One region of the Streptomyces sp. NPDC048479 genome, then DNA from elsewhere that is predicted to be linked to it. Evidence: riboswitches for the same ligand, from Rfam matches in the RefSeq annotation. Region 1 holds a riboswitch; the other holds the start of a gene.

Region 1 (7,491 bases):
ACAGCTACGTAGCGGTATGGCTGGGCTGCTAAGTTCGCTAACCTTCTCTATCAGTATCTGAAAAATCACTCCTTGTGATCTTCCAGCGCTTCCAGCACCATTGCGTCAAGAGGGCCATGGGGTGCCAATCCTGGCCGTTTTCAGCAGGTTTCATCTCTGCTTCAGCCACTGCGGGGTACACGATGCGTGAGTCGGTCCATGCCGAGGTCCTCATGAGTTTCCTTGTCTCAGAGGAGCTCTCCTTCCGGATCCAGGTGGAGCTCCGATACGAGACGGAGGACCCCTACGCGGTACGGATGACCTTCCATCTACCCGGAGACGCCCCCGTGACCTGGGCATTCGGCCGTGAGTTGCTGCTCGACGGCATCAACGGGCCGAGTGGGGACGGCGATGTGCACATTGCGCCGACCGGTCCCGCAGGGCTGTCCGACGTCGGCATCAGGCTCCAGGTCGGCCGCGACCGGGCGCTGTTCCGGTCGAGCGCGGCGCCACTGGTGGGCTTCCTCGACCGCACCGACAAGCTGGTGCCGCTGGGGCAGGAGCGCACACTGGGCGAATTCGAGGGCAGTCTGGAAGAGGCGCTCGGGCGCATCCTCGCCGAGGAGAACGCCGGTTGAGCGGTGGCCGGAGTGCCGATGAGCTACTTCTTGCGGCGGCGGCCCTTCCCGCTGCGCACCGGCGGCACCGGTGATCCCGGCGGACCGCTCACCGCGCCTGACGCTCCCGCCGTACTCGGCCGGTCCGCGGACACCACCATCGCGGCGAGCGCGGTGGTCACCGGAACCGAAGCAACCAGACCGATCGACCCCACCAGGGTCCGAACGATCTCCACTGCCACCAACTCACTGCTGGCCACCGTGCCCACACTGCTCTGCGCGATCGAGAAGAGCAGCAGCAGCGGCAACGCCGCGCCCGCGTAAGCGAGTACGAGCGTGTTCACGACCGACGCGATATGGTCCCGGCCGATCCGGATGGCTGCCCGGTAGAGCCCGCGCGGCCCCAAGCCCGGATCCGCCTGGTGCAGCTCCCAGACCGCCGAGGTCTGGGTCACTGTCACATCGTCGAGCACACCGAGCGAACCGATGATGACGCTGGCCAGCAGCAGACCGCTCAAGTCGATGTTCGGAAACAGGCCATGGATCAGGCCGGTGCTGTCGTCGGTGTTGCCGGTCAGTCTCGCCCAGCCGATGAAGAGCGAACCGAGCAGTCCGATCAGCAGCAGCGAGATCAGCGTGCCGAGGACCGCGACCGACGTACGTGCGGTGAGTCCGTGGCACAGATAGAGAGCGATCAGCATGATGGCGCTCGCCCCGATCACCGCGACGATCAGGGGATTTGAGCCCTGCAGGATCGCCGGCAGGATGAACAGGGTCAGTACGGCAAACGAGGCGGCGAGCGCGATCAGCGCCATCACACCGCGCATCCGTCCCACCAGCACCACCACGAGCGCGAAGATCCCGGCCAGCAGCACCATCGGGAACTTACGGTCCACATCGGTCACGGAGTACTGAAGATCGCGGGGCGCATCGGGTGCGTACGCCACCACCACCCCCTGGCCCTTGCTCAACTGCCGTGGAGCGTCCGGCTGGACGATCTCGGTGAAGGTACGGCCCTTGTCCTTACCGCTGGTGACCTCGATCGTCGCCTTCGCGCAGCTGCCCCGCTGGGAATTGACCGCCTCGCGCCCCTCGGGCGTCGAGGTGTCACCGGTCGGCGGCACCTGCGCCGCATTCACGTCCTTGCAGTTGACCTTCGCGACCGTCACCACCTTGCCCTGCTCGGTCTGCCGGTCGAAGCCGACACCGCTGCGCTGATGGTCGGGAGCGCCGCCCGGCCAGAGTACGAACAGCCCGACCAAAACCGCCGTGGAGAAGGGAATCAGCACCGCGGCGATGACCTTGCGAAGGTGCTTGGAGACGGGCGCGGCCGGCCCGTGGCTGTGCGCATGGCCGTGTGCTTCGGGTGTCTGCTGCGAGGAGGTCACCGGCCGATCATCGCAAGAACGGGAGAGGCCCACTGTTCAGCACGCCAGAAATGACGCTAGCGTGGTGGCACCTTTGCACACGCGGGAGCTCGGAGCACCGGGCTGAGAGGGCGCTGACCTTCGTACGAGTCGTGACGAATCGTACGGAAGCCGCTGCGTCGACCGCCGAACCTGTTACCGGGTAATGCCGGCGTAGGGAGTAGGTCTCATGACCGTTCAGGATGCACGCACGCCTGCCGCCGACCAGGCGGAGCGCAAGCCCGGCTGGCACAAGGGGTACGTCGAGGGTTCGCGCCCCGACCTCCGGGTGCCGGTCCGGCAAGTGCACCTCACCAATGGCAAGGACGTGACGCTGTACGACACGTCCGGCCCGTACACCGATCCCACCGTCGAGACCGACGTCCGCCGCGGCCTGCCGCCGCTGCGGGAGAACTGGATCATCGGCCGCGGCGACACCGAGGAGTATGCCGGCCGCCCGGTCCGTCCCGAGGACGACGGGATCAAGCACACCTCGCCGCGCGGGGGACTGCGCAACCTCGACGCCGTCTTCCCCGGCCGCCCGCGCCAGCCCCGCCGGGGCCGCGACGGCCAGGCGGTGACACAGCTCGCGTACGCCCGCCGCGGTGAGATCACCCCGGAGATGGAGTACGTCGCGATCCGTGAGAACGTCTCCGCCGAGGTCGTCCGTGAAGAGATCGCGGCGGGCCGGGCCGTCCTGCCCGTCAACGTCAACCACCCCGAGATCGAGCCGATGATCATCGGCAAGCGATTCCTGGTGAAGGTCAACGCCAACATCGGCAACTCCGCGGTCACCTCCTCCATCGAGGAGGAGGTGGACAAGATGACCTGGGCCACCAAGTGGGGCGCGGACACGGTCATGGACCTCTCCACCGGCCGCAACATCCACACCACCCGCGAGTGGGTGCTGCGCAACTCCCCGGTCCCGATCGGCACCGTGCCCCTCTACCAGGCGCTCGAGAAGGTCGACGGCAAGGCCGAGGAGCTGACCTGGGAGGTCTACAAGGACACGGTCATCGAGCAGGCCGAGCAGGGCGTCGACTACATGACCGTCCACGCGGGCGTGCTGCTGCGGTACGTGCCGCTCACCGCCCGCCGCAAGACGGGCATCGTTTCCCGCGGTGGCTCGATCATGGCGGCCTGGTGTCTGGCGCACCACAAGGAATCGTTCCTGTACGAGAACTTCGAGGAGCTCTGCGAGATCCTCGCCTCCTACGACGTGACGTACTCCCTCGGCGACGGACTGCGCCCCGGCTCGATCGCGGACGCCAATGACGAGGCGCAGTTCGCGGAGCTGCGTACGCTCGGCGAGCTCAACACCATCGCCAAGCGTCACAACGTGCAGACGATGATCGAGGGCCCGGGCCATGTCCCGATGCACAAGATCAAGGAGAACATCGACCTTCAGCAGGAGATCTGCGAGGAGGCCCCCTTCTACACGCTCGGCCCGCTGACGACGGACGTGGCGCCCGCGTACGACCACATCACCTCCGGTATCGGCGCCGCGATGATCGCCTGGTGGGGAACGGCGATGCTCTGCTACGTCACGCCCAAGGAGCACTTGGGCCTGCCGGACCGCGACGATGTGAAGACCGGTGTCATCACCTACAAGATCGCGGCGCATGCGGCGGACCTCGCGAAGGGCCACCCGGGAGCGCAGGAGTGGGACGACGCGCTCTCCGACGCGCGCTTCGAGTTCCGGTGGGAGGACCAGTTCAATCTGGCCCTCGACCCGGACACGGCACGGGAGTTCCACGACGAGACGCTGCCGGCCGAGCCGGCGAAGACCGCACACTTCTGCTCGATGTGTGGTCCGAAGTTCTGCTCGATGAAGATCTCCCAGGACATCCGGCGGCAGCACGGTGCCTTGCAGGAGGAGATCGAGGCGGGCATGGACGAGAAGTCCAAGGAGTTCGCCGCGGCCGGCAACCGGGTCTATCTGCCGATCGCGGAGTGAACTCCCGGCCACGGGCGCCGGCCGGGGTCACTCCGGCTGGTGCTCGGGGCCGCCGAAGTCCGGACTGGTGAAGTCCGGACTGGTGAAGGTGGGTCTCTGGCCCGTCGTCGAGCCCTCGCTCGGGCTGGAGTAGTCCGGGCCGCTGTAGCCGACTTTCGGGATACGGCTCACATGGCTCGGCGGGTCCGCGGACGACGGGTCGGCGCTGGGATCGGCCAGCGCTGCCCGCAGAAACGGCAGCAGGCCGCGTTCCAGCACCGCATGACGCCAGGCCTCCCTGGCGCGGGCCACCTCGTCCGGCTCGCCCGCCGACTCTTCGGCCGGGACCTGGGTCGCGCCGTTGCGCAGAGCGGTGAGCAGCAGTGCGACCGCGGCGACCAGGATTCCGGCCGCCGTGACCGCGCCGAAGAACCACCCGGCGGTGAGCAGGCTGTCCGCGAAGGACGGCGTGGGGCTGAGCATCTTCAGGATGTAGCCGACCAGCAGAAAGATCGCCGCAGCCGTTCCCGCGAGCACCGGCGCCAGTACGGCGATGACGGCGGCGAATCCGGCGCCGCTCTCGTCTGCCTCGCCCGCGGCCGGGGCCAGCACGGAATTGTGCACGGACGCGGCGGCCGTGGGCGCGCGCAGGTCCTCGCGGACCTTCACATAGTGCTCGTACTCGGCTGCGGCCGCTGTGGTGATGAGTGCTGTCGCGTTCAGGGCCATGGTGCGGAGTTGCTCGGCGTTCAGGCGCTGCCCCACGGCAGCGAGATCCGGACGGTCATGGGCGTTGCGCAGCGCGTCATCGAGGATTCGCTCGTACTCGGCACGATCCTCGGTCAGCAGGTGCGGAGCGCTGTTCATGTGCATCCCCCGATGCTCCGTAGGGCCGGATTGCCCGCATCGACCGGGCGGTTGGGCAGAAACGGAGGAGAGCCTGCTACGGATAAGCCGATGGTAGAGCGGTTACGGCACGGGGTGACAGGGGGTTTCCGTAAATCCCCTGTCGAGGGTTGGCTCAGTCAGGCAGCGGGAGTTCGACCACAAGCAGCTTTCCGGCCATGGTCACGCCGCCGTCCATGGCGATCGCGAGCCCGTCGGCGTACACATGCGGGCCTTCGACAACCGGACGCGCGCCGTCCTCACCGTCCTCGGTGCCCACCTCGCCGAGCAGATACGGAATGGGGCTGTGGCCGTGCACAACGCGTCGGCCGCCGTAGGCGGAGAGCAGTTCGCGTACGGCCTGCGGGCCACCGTCGTCGCGGAAGGCGAAGCGCCTGGTGAACTTGCGGAACAGGTCCCAGCACTCGTCGGCGTCATTGCGGGTCAGGGTCTCGCGGACGGTGTCGTTGACCGCTTCGATCGAGTCGCCGTACTCGAGATAGGCCGTGGTGTCGGAGTGCATCAGCAGATGCTCGTCCTCCAGCTCGATGGCGTCGAGGCGCGCCATCCACTGCAGATGGACGTCCTGCAGACGGTCCATATCGGACTTCTGGCCGCCATTGAGCAGCCAGGCGGCCTGGAAAGTGGCGGTTCCGGCCCCGGAGTTGACGGGGGTGTCGCCGAACCGCTTGGCGCCGAGCAGCAGCAGTTCGTGGTTGCCCATCAGGGCCTTGCAGTAGCCGCCGGCGGCCGCGGCCTCGGCGGAGAGCCGCATGACGAGGTCGATGACGCCGATGCCGTCGGGGCCCCGGTCGGTGAAGTCGCCGAGGAACCAGAGCCGGGCGTTGCCCGCGGCCCACTGGCCGTCCGCGTCGATGAGGCCCTGTTCGGTGAGGGCCGCGTGGAGTTCGTCGAGATACCCGTGGACGTCGCCGACGACGTAGAGCGGGCCGAGCCCGTCGGCCGCGGGCGTCTCGGACGGGTTGATCTGCACCTGGACGGTGTCGCCGGGGCCGCTGCGGCTGATCACCGGGAGGTCACGCGCGGTGGGGGTGTAGCCCTCCGGGGTCTCGCTCTCCGGGACGGCGTTGCCGGGATGGCCGGACTCCGTGGACTGCTGCACTTGAGACCGCTGTGGCTGTGGCTGTGATTGCTGTGCCTGTGCCTGCGGCTCCTGCGGCTGCGGTGCGTGCTGCTCTGGCGCCTCGGACTGTGGTTCCTGCTGCTGCGGCGCCGAGGACTGCGGTGCATGCTGCTGCGGCGCCGCGGATGGCGCTTCCTGCTGCTGCGGTGCAGCGGTCTGTGGTTCCTGTGACTGCACGGGAACCTGCGCATACGGCGGTACACGGAAATCGCGCAACGTCGCCGTCCGCACCACGGGTCCTTGACCGGCCCCCTGAGTCATCGACCCCTCCACCACCGTCGCGCCGCCGTTCACCTCTCGGCCCAGCCTGGTCGGGGTGGTCCGCGGTGTCGTGCGCCCATCATAGGAATGAGCTCCGCGCTGTGTGACGCACCAGGGGTGGTGAATCCGTTTCGCACCCCTGGTGCGCCGACTGTTTCGTACCGATTAGGAAGGTCTAGTCCGGAGAAGGGGATCGCGGGGCGCTCACAGTCGTTCGCTGAGGGCGGCGCTGTGATGACGTCCGTACGATCAGTTCGGTCGGTATTACCTGCCCGACCGGCCGGTCCTCGTCGACTCCTTCGATGGCGTCGATGAGGAGCTGGACGACCGCCGTGCCGATCCGGCGCGGTTTGAGCGAGAGCGTGGTGATGGGCGGTTCGGTGGTGGCGTACACGGTCGACTCGCTGCAGCAGACGAGCAGCAGATCGTCGGGGACGCGCAGGCCGTACCGCCGGGCGGCGGCGAGGAGATCGGTGCCGTTGGGGTCGAAGAGCCCGTAGACGGCGTCGGGCCGGTCGGGGCGGGCGAGCAGCCGGTCGGCCGCGACGGCTCCGGCGCACGGGTCGTGGGCCGGATAGGACTCGTAGACCGGGTCCTGGCGGACGCGCTCGCACCAGCTGAGATACGCGGTGGTGGACAGTCGTGTGTAGGTGTCGGTGGTGGTGCCGGTGAGCAGGCCGATACGGCGGGCGCCGGCGGCGGCGAGATGGTCGAGCAGATCGAGTACGGCGGCTTCGTGGTCGTTGTCGACCCAGGCGGTGACCGGGAGCGTGCCGGCCGGACGGCCGTCGGAGACGACGGGAAGGCCCTGGCGGACAAGTTCGGTGACGACCGGGTCGTGGTCGGACGGATCGATGACGACGGTGCCGTCGAGGGCGACGTTCGACCAGACGTCATGGCGTGAGGTGGCGGGCAGGATGACGAGGGCGTAGCCGCGGGCGAGCGCGGCGGAGGTCGCGGCTCTCGCCATTTCGGCGAAGTACGCGAACTCGGTGAAGGTGAAAGGTTCATCCCCGTACGTCGTCACCGTCAGGCCGATAAGGCCCGACTTTCCGGTACGGAGCGTGCGGGCCGCGGCGGACGGGCGATAGCCCAGCCGGTCGGCGACCTCGCGGACATGTCGGCGGGTGGCGTCCGGGAGCCGGCCCTTGCCGTTGAGTGCGTCGGAGACTGTCGTGATGGAGACACCGGCGGCGGCGGCCACATCTCGGATGCCCGCCCGACTCTGCCGGCTGCCCCGGCGTGATGTCTCCGTCCGGCTCA
Region 2 (7,491 bases), on a different contig from region 1:
GGCGGTAATCCAGGTGGCTCACGAGGCTGGGGTTATCCCGTAAATGATCTACGGAGCGTTGGCTGAGCATTGCGGGACCAGTTGGGGGTAGTCAGCAACAATGACGGTGTGCGGGTGTGCGGCTGGCCTACTCCCTGGCCATGAGCTTGCGCTGCTGAACAAAGTTGTCGCCGGTCAGCCAGCTCCACGCGAGGGCCGGCCTCCCCGCAGGTGCCATACCGCCACTCCGTCCCGGCGCGGTCCGCCCCGGCGTAGCTGACGGCTCAGTCGCGGCCCAGGTTGAATTTGTGTGGCTCGTCGCGACGCCAGTCCACCCACTGTGGATCGTCCAAGATCTCCCACGCGTCCGGCAGGCCCGCGCGGCGCAGGAACTCGATCAGGTCGGCGTCGCTGTGGGCGAGGCCCGCGATCTGGCCTCGGATCGTCACCCGGCGGCCGCCCGTCCCGGATGCAGGGTGCACGACGATCGGCGCAGTGCCCATGCCCTTCGGCTCCGACGGTTCGCGGTTCACAGCACACCGAGGTCTGTGTCGGGCCGGCAGTACGGGCACGCCCTGATGCCGTCTTGTGTGAGCGCGCGGAGTGCCTGCTCCCGGGTCAGCTGCTTCGTGGGGTTGCCGGCCATGCGGCAGTCGCTGGTGTGGACCGCGTCCGGGCTGGGTTTGCCGCCTGCTCGCAGCATCGACAGCTTCCACGCCGGCTCGCGCGGCGGCAGCGTGCGTGCCGTACGCACGGCGGCTGTCTCCTGGCGCTCCAGCTCCGCGATGGATTCGTCAGTGCGGCGCAGCTGCCATGAGAGCCACTGGCGGACGCTGCGCAGGCGCTCCAGGCGAGGCACTTCTTCGGACACGCGTTCGAGTCTAGGCCCCCGGAGCTCCGGTTCGGCAGAGAGGCCACAGCGGGGGAGAGGTTCGCCATGCCGTGGTCGACGGCTCCAGCGGTATCGCTTGCGCTTCCCCTTGGCTCGCTGGCCAGCCAGAACGCGCTCCGGGCTGGGCCGTCTGCGGGCCGTCCGAGGGTGCCCGGCAGTGACCCACAACGACGTCAATGCCCACCCCGGGCGTCAACGGCCGCAGGTCACGAGATTCCGTCTGCGACACTGGACGAACCATGCCCAAGCCCGGAGAACTCACTTTCGTCGCGCCCCGCGGAGCCAAGAAGCCCCCGCGGCATCTCGCCGACCTCACGCCCGCCGAGCGCAAGGACGCCGTCGCCGCGATCGGCGAGAAGCCGTTCCGCGCCAAGCAGCTCTCGCAGCACTACTTCGCGCGGTACGCCCACGACCCGGCCCAGTGGACCGACATCCCCGCCGCCGCGCGCGAGAAGCTCGCCTCGGAGCTGCTGCCCGACCTGATGTCCGTCGTACGGCATATCTCGTGCGACGACGACACCACCCGCAAGACTCTGTGGCGGCTGCACGACGGCACGCTCGTCGAGTCCGTGCTGATGCGCTATCCGGACCGGGTGACGATGTGCATCTCGTCGCAGGCCGGCTGCGGGATGAACTGCCCCTTCTGCGCGACCGGTCAGGCCGGTCTCGACCGGAATCTGTCGACCGCCGAGATCGTGCACCAGATCGTCGACGGCATGCGCGCCCTGCGCGACGGCGAGGTGCCGGGCGGACCGGCGCGGCTGTCCAACATCGTCTTCATGGGGATGGGGGAGCCGCTCGCCAACTACAAGCGGGTCGTCGGCTCCATCCGCCGGCTCACCGACCCCGAGCCGGACGGCCTGGGTCTCTCGCAGCGCGGGATCACCGTCTCCACCGTCGGCCTGGTGCCCGCGATGCATCGCTTCGCCGACGAGGGCTTCAAGTGCCGTCTCGCCGTCTCGCTGCACGCGCCGGACGACGAGCTGCGCGACACCCTGGTCCCGGTCAATACGCGCTGGAAGGTCCGGGAGGTGCTGGACGCCGCCTGGGAGTACGCCGAGAAGTCGGGCCGCCGTATCTCAATCGAGTACGCGCTCATCCGCGATATCAACGACCAGGCGTGGCGGGGTGATCTGCTGGGCCGGCTGCTCAAGGGCAGGCGGGTCCATGTCAATCTGATCCCGCTCAACCCGACGCCGGGATCCAAGTGGACGGCTTCGAGGCCCGAGGACGAGAAGGCCTTTGTGGAGGCCATCGCGGCGCACGGGGTGCCGGTCACCGTCCGGGACACCCGTGGCCAGGAGATCGACGGAGCGTGCGGACAGCTGGCCGCTTCGGAGCGTTAGCGCCCGTGTAACCTGGCTTGAAACATCTACATATTCCGACAGGGGAGCGCCACAGCGCTGAGAGTGCGACGCGGGTTTGGTAAATCAAGCCCAGTGGTCGCAGACCCTCTGAACCTTGCCCAGGTCATTCTGGGTAGGAAGTTCGGTCATTACTCACAAGCTGTTGCGCCCTGCCCGGATTCCCTTCGAGGGAGCCGGGCAGGGCCGCGTCTCTTCCTGGTCAACTCCAGGAGGAATTTCAGTGAGCACCACCAAGAAGATCACGGTCACCGCGCTGGCCGCGGCGCTCGGTGTCACCACGCTCGCGGCCTGCGGCGGCGAGGCCAAGGACTCGTCGGCCTCGGACGGCCGCTCGAAGCCGAAGACCGTGACGCTCGTCAGCCACGACTCGTTTGTCGCCTCCGCCTCCGTGCTGAAGGAGTTCACCAAGGAGACCGGCTACACGGTCAAGGTGCTCAAGAGCGGCGACGCGGGCGCGGCCCTCAACAGGGAGATCCTCACCAAGGGCTCCCCGCAGGGCGATGTCTTCTTCGGCGTCGACAACACCCTGCTCTCGCGTGCTCTCGACAACGGCCTGTTCACGCCGTACGAGGCAAAGGGCCTGAGCCAGGTGAACGACGAGGTGCAGCTGGACCAGGACAAGCACCGGGTCACGCCCGTCGACACCGGCGACATCTGCGTCAACTACGACAAGAAGTACTTCGCCGACAAGAAGCTGGCGCCGCCGCAGTCCTTCGACGACCTGGCCAAGCCCGCGTACAAGAACCTCCTGGTGACGGAGAACGTCGCGACCTCCTCGCCCGGCCTCGGCTTCCTCCTCGGCTCGGTCGGCAAGTACGGCGAGGACGGCTGGCAGGACTACTGGAAGAAGCTGAAGGAGAACGGCGTCAAGGTCGTCGACGGCTGGGAGCAGGCGTACAACGAGGAGTTCTCCGGCTCCGCGGGCGGTAAGAAGGCCAAGGCCGACCGGCCGCTCGTCGTCTCGTACGCCTCCAGTCCGCCCGCCGAGGTGCTCTTCTCCAAGCCGCAGCCGACCGAGGCGCCCACCGGGGTCGCGACCGGAACCTGCTTCCGCCAGACCGAGTTCGCGGGTCTGCTCAAGGGTGCGAAGAACGAGGCGGGCGGCAAGGCCCTGCTGGACTTCCTGGTCTCCAAGAAGTTCCAGGAGGACATGCCGCTGAACATGTTCGTCAACCCGGTGATCAAGGACGCGAAGCTGCCCGAGGTGTTCACCAAGTTCGGCGCGGTGGCCGTCAAGCCCCAGACCGTCGCTCCCGACACGATTGCCAAGAACCGTGAGCAGTGGGTCCAGTCATGGTCCTCGCTCGTACTGAAGTAACGAAGTCCGTCCGCGGGAGTGCGGCGCGGCTCGGTCTGATGGCCGGGCCCGCCGTGTTCTTCGCGGTCTTCTTCGCCTATCCGGTCGTCGCGATCGTCGGCCGGGGCCTAGAGATCGACGGGGTCTGGCAGTTCGGGCGGATCGGTGAGGTGCTGAGCCGCCCCGACATCCTGCGGGTGCTGTGGTTCACCACGTGGCAGGCGCTCGCCTCCACAGCGCTCACACTGCTGATAGCCCTGCCCGGCGCGTATGTCTTCGCCCGTTTCGACATTCCCGGAAAGCGACTGCTGCGGGCGGTGGTCACCGTCCCGTTCGTGCTGCCGACCGTCGTCGTCGGGACGGCGTTCCTGGCGCTGCTCGGGCGCGGCGGGCTGCTCGACGAGCTGTGGGGCGTACGGCTGGACACGACGGTGTGGGCGATTCTGCTCGCGCACGTCTTCTTCAACTACGCGGTGGTCGTACGGACCGTGGGCGGTCTGTGGTCGCAGCTCGACCCGCGTCAGGAGGAGGCCGCCCGGGTGCTGGGCGCCGGGCGGTTCGCGGCCTGGCGGAGGGTGACGCTGCCGGCCCTCGGGCCCGCCGTGGCCGCCGCCGCGCTGATGGTCTTCCTCTTCACCTTCACCTCCTTCGGTGTCGTACAGATCCTCGGCGGACCGACGTTCTCCACGGTCGAGGTGGAGATTTATCGACAAACGGCTCAGCTGCTGGATCTGTCCACGGCAGCCGTGCTGACGCTGGTGCAGTTCGCCGCGGTGGGCGCGGTCCTCGCCGTACACGCGTGGACGGTACGGCGGCGGGAGACCGCGCTGAAACTGGTGGACCCGGCACAGACCGCGCGGCGACCGCGCGGCCCCGGACAGTGGGCGCTGCTCGGCGGGGTGCTGACCACGATTCTGCTGCTGATCCTGGCGCCGCTCGCGGTGCTGGTCGAGCGTTCCCTCGACGGGCCCGGCGGCTACGGCTTCGACTACTACCGGGCGCTGACCGCGATGGACGCGAGCGGAGGAGCCTTCCTCGTACCGCCGATCGACGCGGTGTGGAACTCCCTGCGGTACGCCCTGGTCGCCACCGCCATCGCGCTGGTCATCGGCGGTCTCGCGGCGGCGGCGCTGACCCGGAAGGCCGGCCGGCTGCTGCGCGGCTTCGACGCGCTGCTCATGCTGCCGCTCGGCGTCTCTGCCGTGACCGTCGGCTTCGGCTTCCTCATCACCCTCGACGAGCCGCCGCTTGATCTGCGGGAGTCCTGGATCCTGGTGCCGCTCGCCCAGGCCCTGGTCGGCGTCCCCTTCGTCGTACGGATGATGCTGCCGGTGCTGCGGGCGGTGGACGGGCGGCTGCGCGAGGCGGCGGCGGTGCTGGGCGCCTCGCCGCTGCGGGTGTGGCGGGAGGTCGATCTGGCGCTGGTGCGGCGGGCGCTGCTCATCGCCGCTGGATTCGCCTTCGCCATCTCGCTCGGCGAGTTCGGCGCGACGGTCTTCATCGCCAGGCCGGACAATCCGACGCTGCCGGTCGCCGTGGCGCGGCTTCTCGGCCGGCCCGGCGAGCTCAACTACGGGCAGGCGATGGCGCTGAGCACCATCTTGATGGTGGTGTGTGCGGTGGCGCTGCTGGTGCTCGAACGAATCCGTACCGACCGATCGTCCGGGGAGTTCTGATGGCTTTGCTGCGACTGGAGGACGTGACCGTACGGTTCGGGGCGCGCGCGGCGCTCGACGCGGTGGATCTCGAGGTCGCCGAGCACGAGATCGTCTGTGTGCTGGGGCCGAGCGGCAGTGGAAAGTCCACCCTGCTGAGGATCGTCGCCGGACTGCAAGCAGCCGACGGCGGGCGGGTGTTGCTGTCCGGCGCGGACCAGGCCGGCGTTCCGGTGCACCGGCGCGGGGTGGGCCTGATGTTCCAGGATCACCAGCTCTTCCCCCAGCGCGACGTCGGCGGCAATGTCGCCTTCGGGCTGCGGATGCACGGCGCAGGACGGGACGAACAGGCCCGCCGCGTCGGCGAGTTGCTGGAGCTGGTCGGGCTGCCGGCGGCGCAGCGGCGGGCCGTGGCCTCGCTGTCCGGCGGCGAGCAGCAGCGGGTGGCGCTGGCCAGGGCGCTGGCGCCGCAGCCCCGGCTGCTGATGCTGGACGAGCCGCTCGGCCAGCTGGACCGAGGGCTGCGGGAGCGGCTGGTCGTCGAACTGCGCGGGCTGTTCGGGCGGTTGGGTACGACGGTGCTCGCCGTCACTCATGACCAGGGCGAGGCCTTCGCGCTCGCCGACCGTGTCGTCGTCATGCGGGACGGCAGGATCGCCCAGGCGGGCACGCCGCTCGAAGTCTGGCAGCGGCCCGCGTCCGAGTTTGTCGCGCGCTTCCTCGGCTTCGACAACGTCGTCGCGGCGACGGTGAGCGGCGCGGCCGCGGACACCCCGTGGGGCAAGGTGCCGGTGCCGGAGGACGCGCCGCAGGGCGCCCGGCAGGTGCTGGTGCGACCGGCGGGCGTCCGACTTGTCCCGCCGGCAGAGGGGCTGCGCTGCACGGTGGAGGCGCGTACGTTCCGGGGCAGCCACGTCGCCGTACAGCTGCGACCCGACGACGGTCCGCAGCTGGAGGCGGAGTGCTCCTTGCTGGATGCGCCGGAGGTGGGCGCGACGGTGGGAGTCGTCTTCGCCGCCGAGGACGTGGTGGTGCTGGCCCCGGACGGCTGACTCGGTCGCCGCTGCCCTGAACGCTGCCGGCCTTGCCGGTCGCCCGGACCGTGCCCGCCGGCTGGGTCCGTGAGCATCGGTTCCGGACCGCCCACGACGTTCATGTCGACCGTCGTGGCGTCGGGATCGGGCGCCTGGCCCTCGGCCAGGGCACGGAAGTGGTCCGCGCCATCGGCGTGCGTCGAGCGGGGGCGGATCCAGGGGACGGTCGGATCCTCGGCGATCTCCCAGTCGACCGGTTGCGCGAACAGCGCGGCGATGCGGTGGACGGCCCCTAACGGGCGGGGGTGAGCTCCTCAGGACGTGGCTCCTGTGACCCCGACTCCGAGCTCGGCTCCGGCGCCGTGCCGTGCGCCTCGGGCGCGCCGAACCAGGCCACCGCGACCGCGCCCGCCACCGCCAGTACGAAGCCGAGGATCGCCATCCAGGCGAAGCCGGCGCGCGAGGAGTCGCCCAGCCACAGCACGCCGATCATGCCCGGCAGCACGGTCTCGCCGACCACCAGCGCCGCGGTGGCGCCGTTCACCGAACCGATCTGCAGCGCGACGGTGTGCAGATACATGCCGCCGATACCGGCCACCAGAATCGCGTACAGCGCAGGATCCGAGAGCAGCGCGCCCAGGTCGAAGGGGTCGACGCCGTTCAGCACGCGTACGCCGACGCCCAGCGCGCCGAAGCCGAGGCCCGACAGCAGACCCGCCAGGATCGCGGCGCGTGCGCCCAGGAGGCGTACGACAACGGTGCCGCCGGCCATCAGCAGCAGCGAGATCGCCAGCAGCCACCAGTGGGTGGCGATCGGGGTGTGGCCGCTGCCCTCCGGGCCCGCCGCCGTGGCCAGCAGCACGAGTGCGGAGCAGACGACGGCGATGGAGGTCCACTCGGCGCGGTTCAGCCGGATGCCCAGCAGTTTGACGCTCAGCACCGCCGTGATCACCAGATTGGCGCTGATGACGGTCTGGGAGAGGAAGAGCGGGAGCAGGCGCGCGGCGAGTGCGCCGAGGCCGAACCCGATGAAGTCCAGGATCGTGCCGACGATGAACTCCCAGGTCATCGCGGCCTTGGCAGTCGAGGAGAGGCTCGGTCCGCCGTGCTGGGTGACTCCGGCCGCGGCCGCCTCGCGCCGGGCGGACCTGCGTGAGCCCACCGCTTGCAGCACCGACCCCGTGCCGTAACAGATCGAGGCCGCGACAGCGGTCAGTAGGCCGATCAGCACCAGGCGCTCCGTTCACATGAGGTCAGTCCAACTCCG

What was found. Region 1 has a riboswitch for thiamine pyrophosphate ahead of thiC (phosphomethylpyrimidine synthase ThiC). Riboswitches for the same ligand answer to the same signal wherever they lie in the genome.
Region 2: linked by a shared signal. The riboswitch ahead of AB0D12_RS26255 (thiamine ABC transporter substrate-binding protein) and the one ahead of thiC (phosphomethylpyrimidine synthase ThiC) in region 1 are both predicted to bind thiamine pyrophosphate.

The regions. Positions count from the first base shown of each region.
Region 1 covers NZ_JBEZKA010000012.1:15,666-23,156, forward strand. Annotated here, with positions in the region: gene AB0D12_RS19730 (SsgA family sporulation/cell division regulator) at 183-617, shown strand; gene AB0D12_RS19735 (YibE/F family protein) at 641-1,984, opposite strand; TPP riboswitch at 2,056-2,200, shown strand; gene thiC (phosphomethylpyrimidine synthase ThiC) at 2,193-3,959, shown strand; gene AB0D12_RS19745 (hypothetical protein) at 3,987-4,811, opposite strand; gene AB0D12_RS19750 (metallophosphoesterase) at 4,960-6,228, opposite strand; gene AB0D12_RS19755 (LacI family DNA-binding transcriptional regulator) at 6,404-7,491, opposite strand, start outside.
Region 2 covers NZ_JBEZKA010000018.1:89,307-96,797, reverse strand. Annotated here, with positions in the region: gene AB0D12_RS26270 (hypothetical protein) at 264-482, opposite strand; gene AB0D12_RS26265 (DUF6233 domain-containing protein) at 509-850, opposite strand; gene rlmN (23S rRNA (adenine(2503)-C(2))-methyltransferase RlmN) at 1,111-2,217, shown strand; TPP riboswitch at 2,248-2,375, shown strand; gene AB0D12_RS26255 (thiamine ABC transporter substrate-binding protein) at 2,459-3,556, shown strand; gene AB0D12_RS26250 (iron ABC transporter permease) at 3,595-5,211, shown strand; gene AB0D12_RS26245 (ABC transporter ATP-binding protein) at 5,211-6,242, shown strand; gene AB0D12_RS26240 (hypothetical protein) at 6,517-7,455, opposite strand.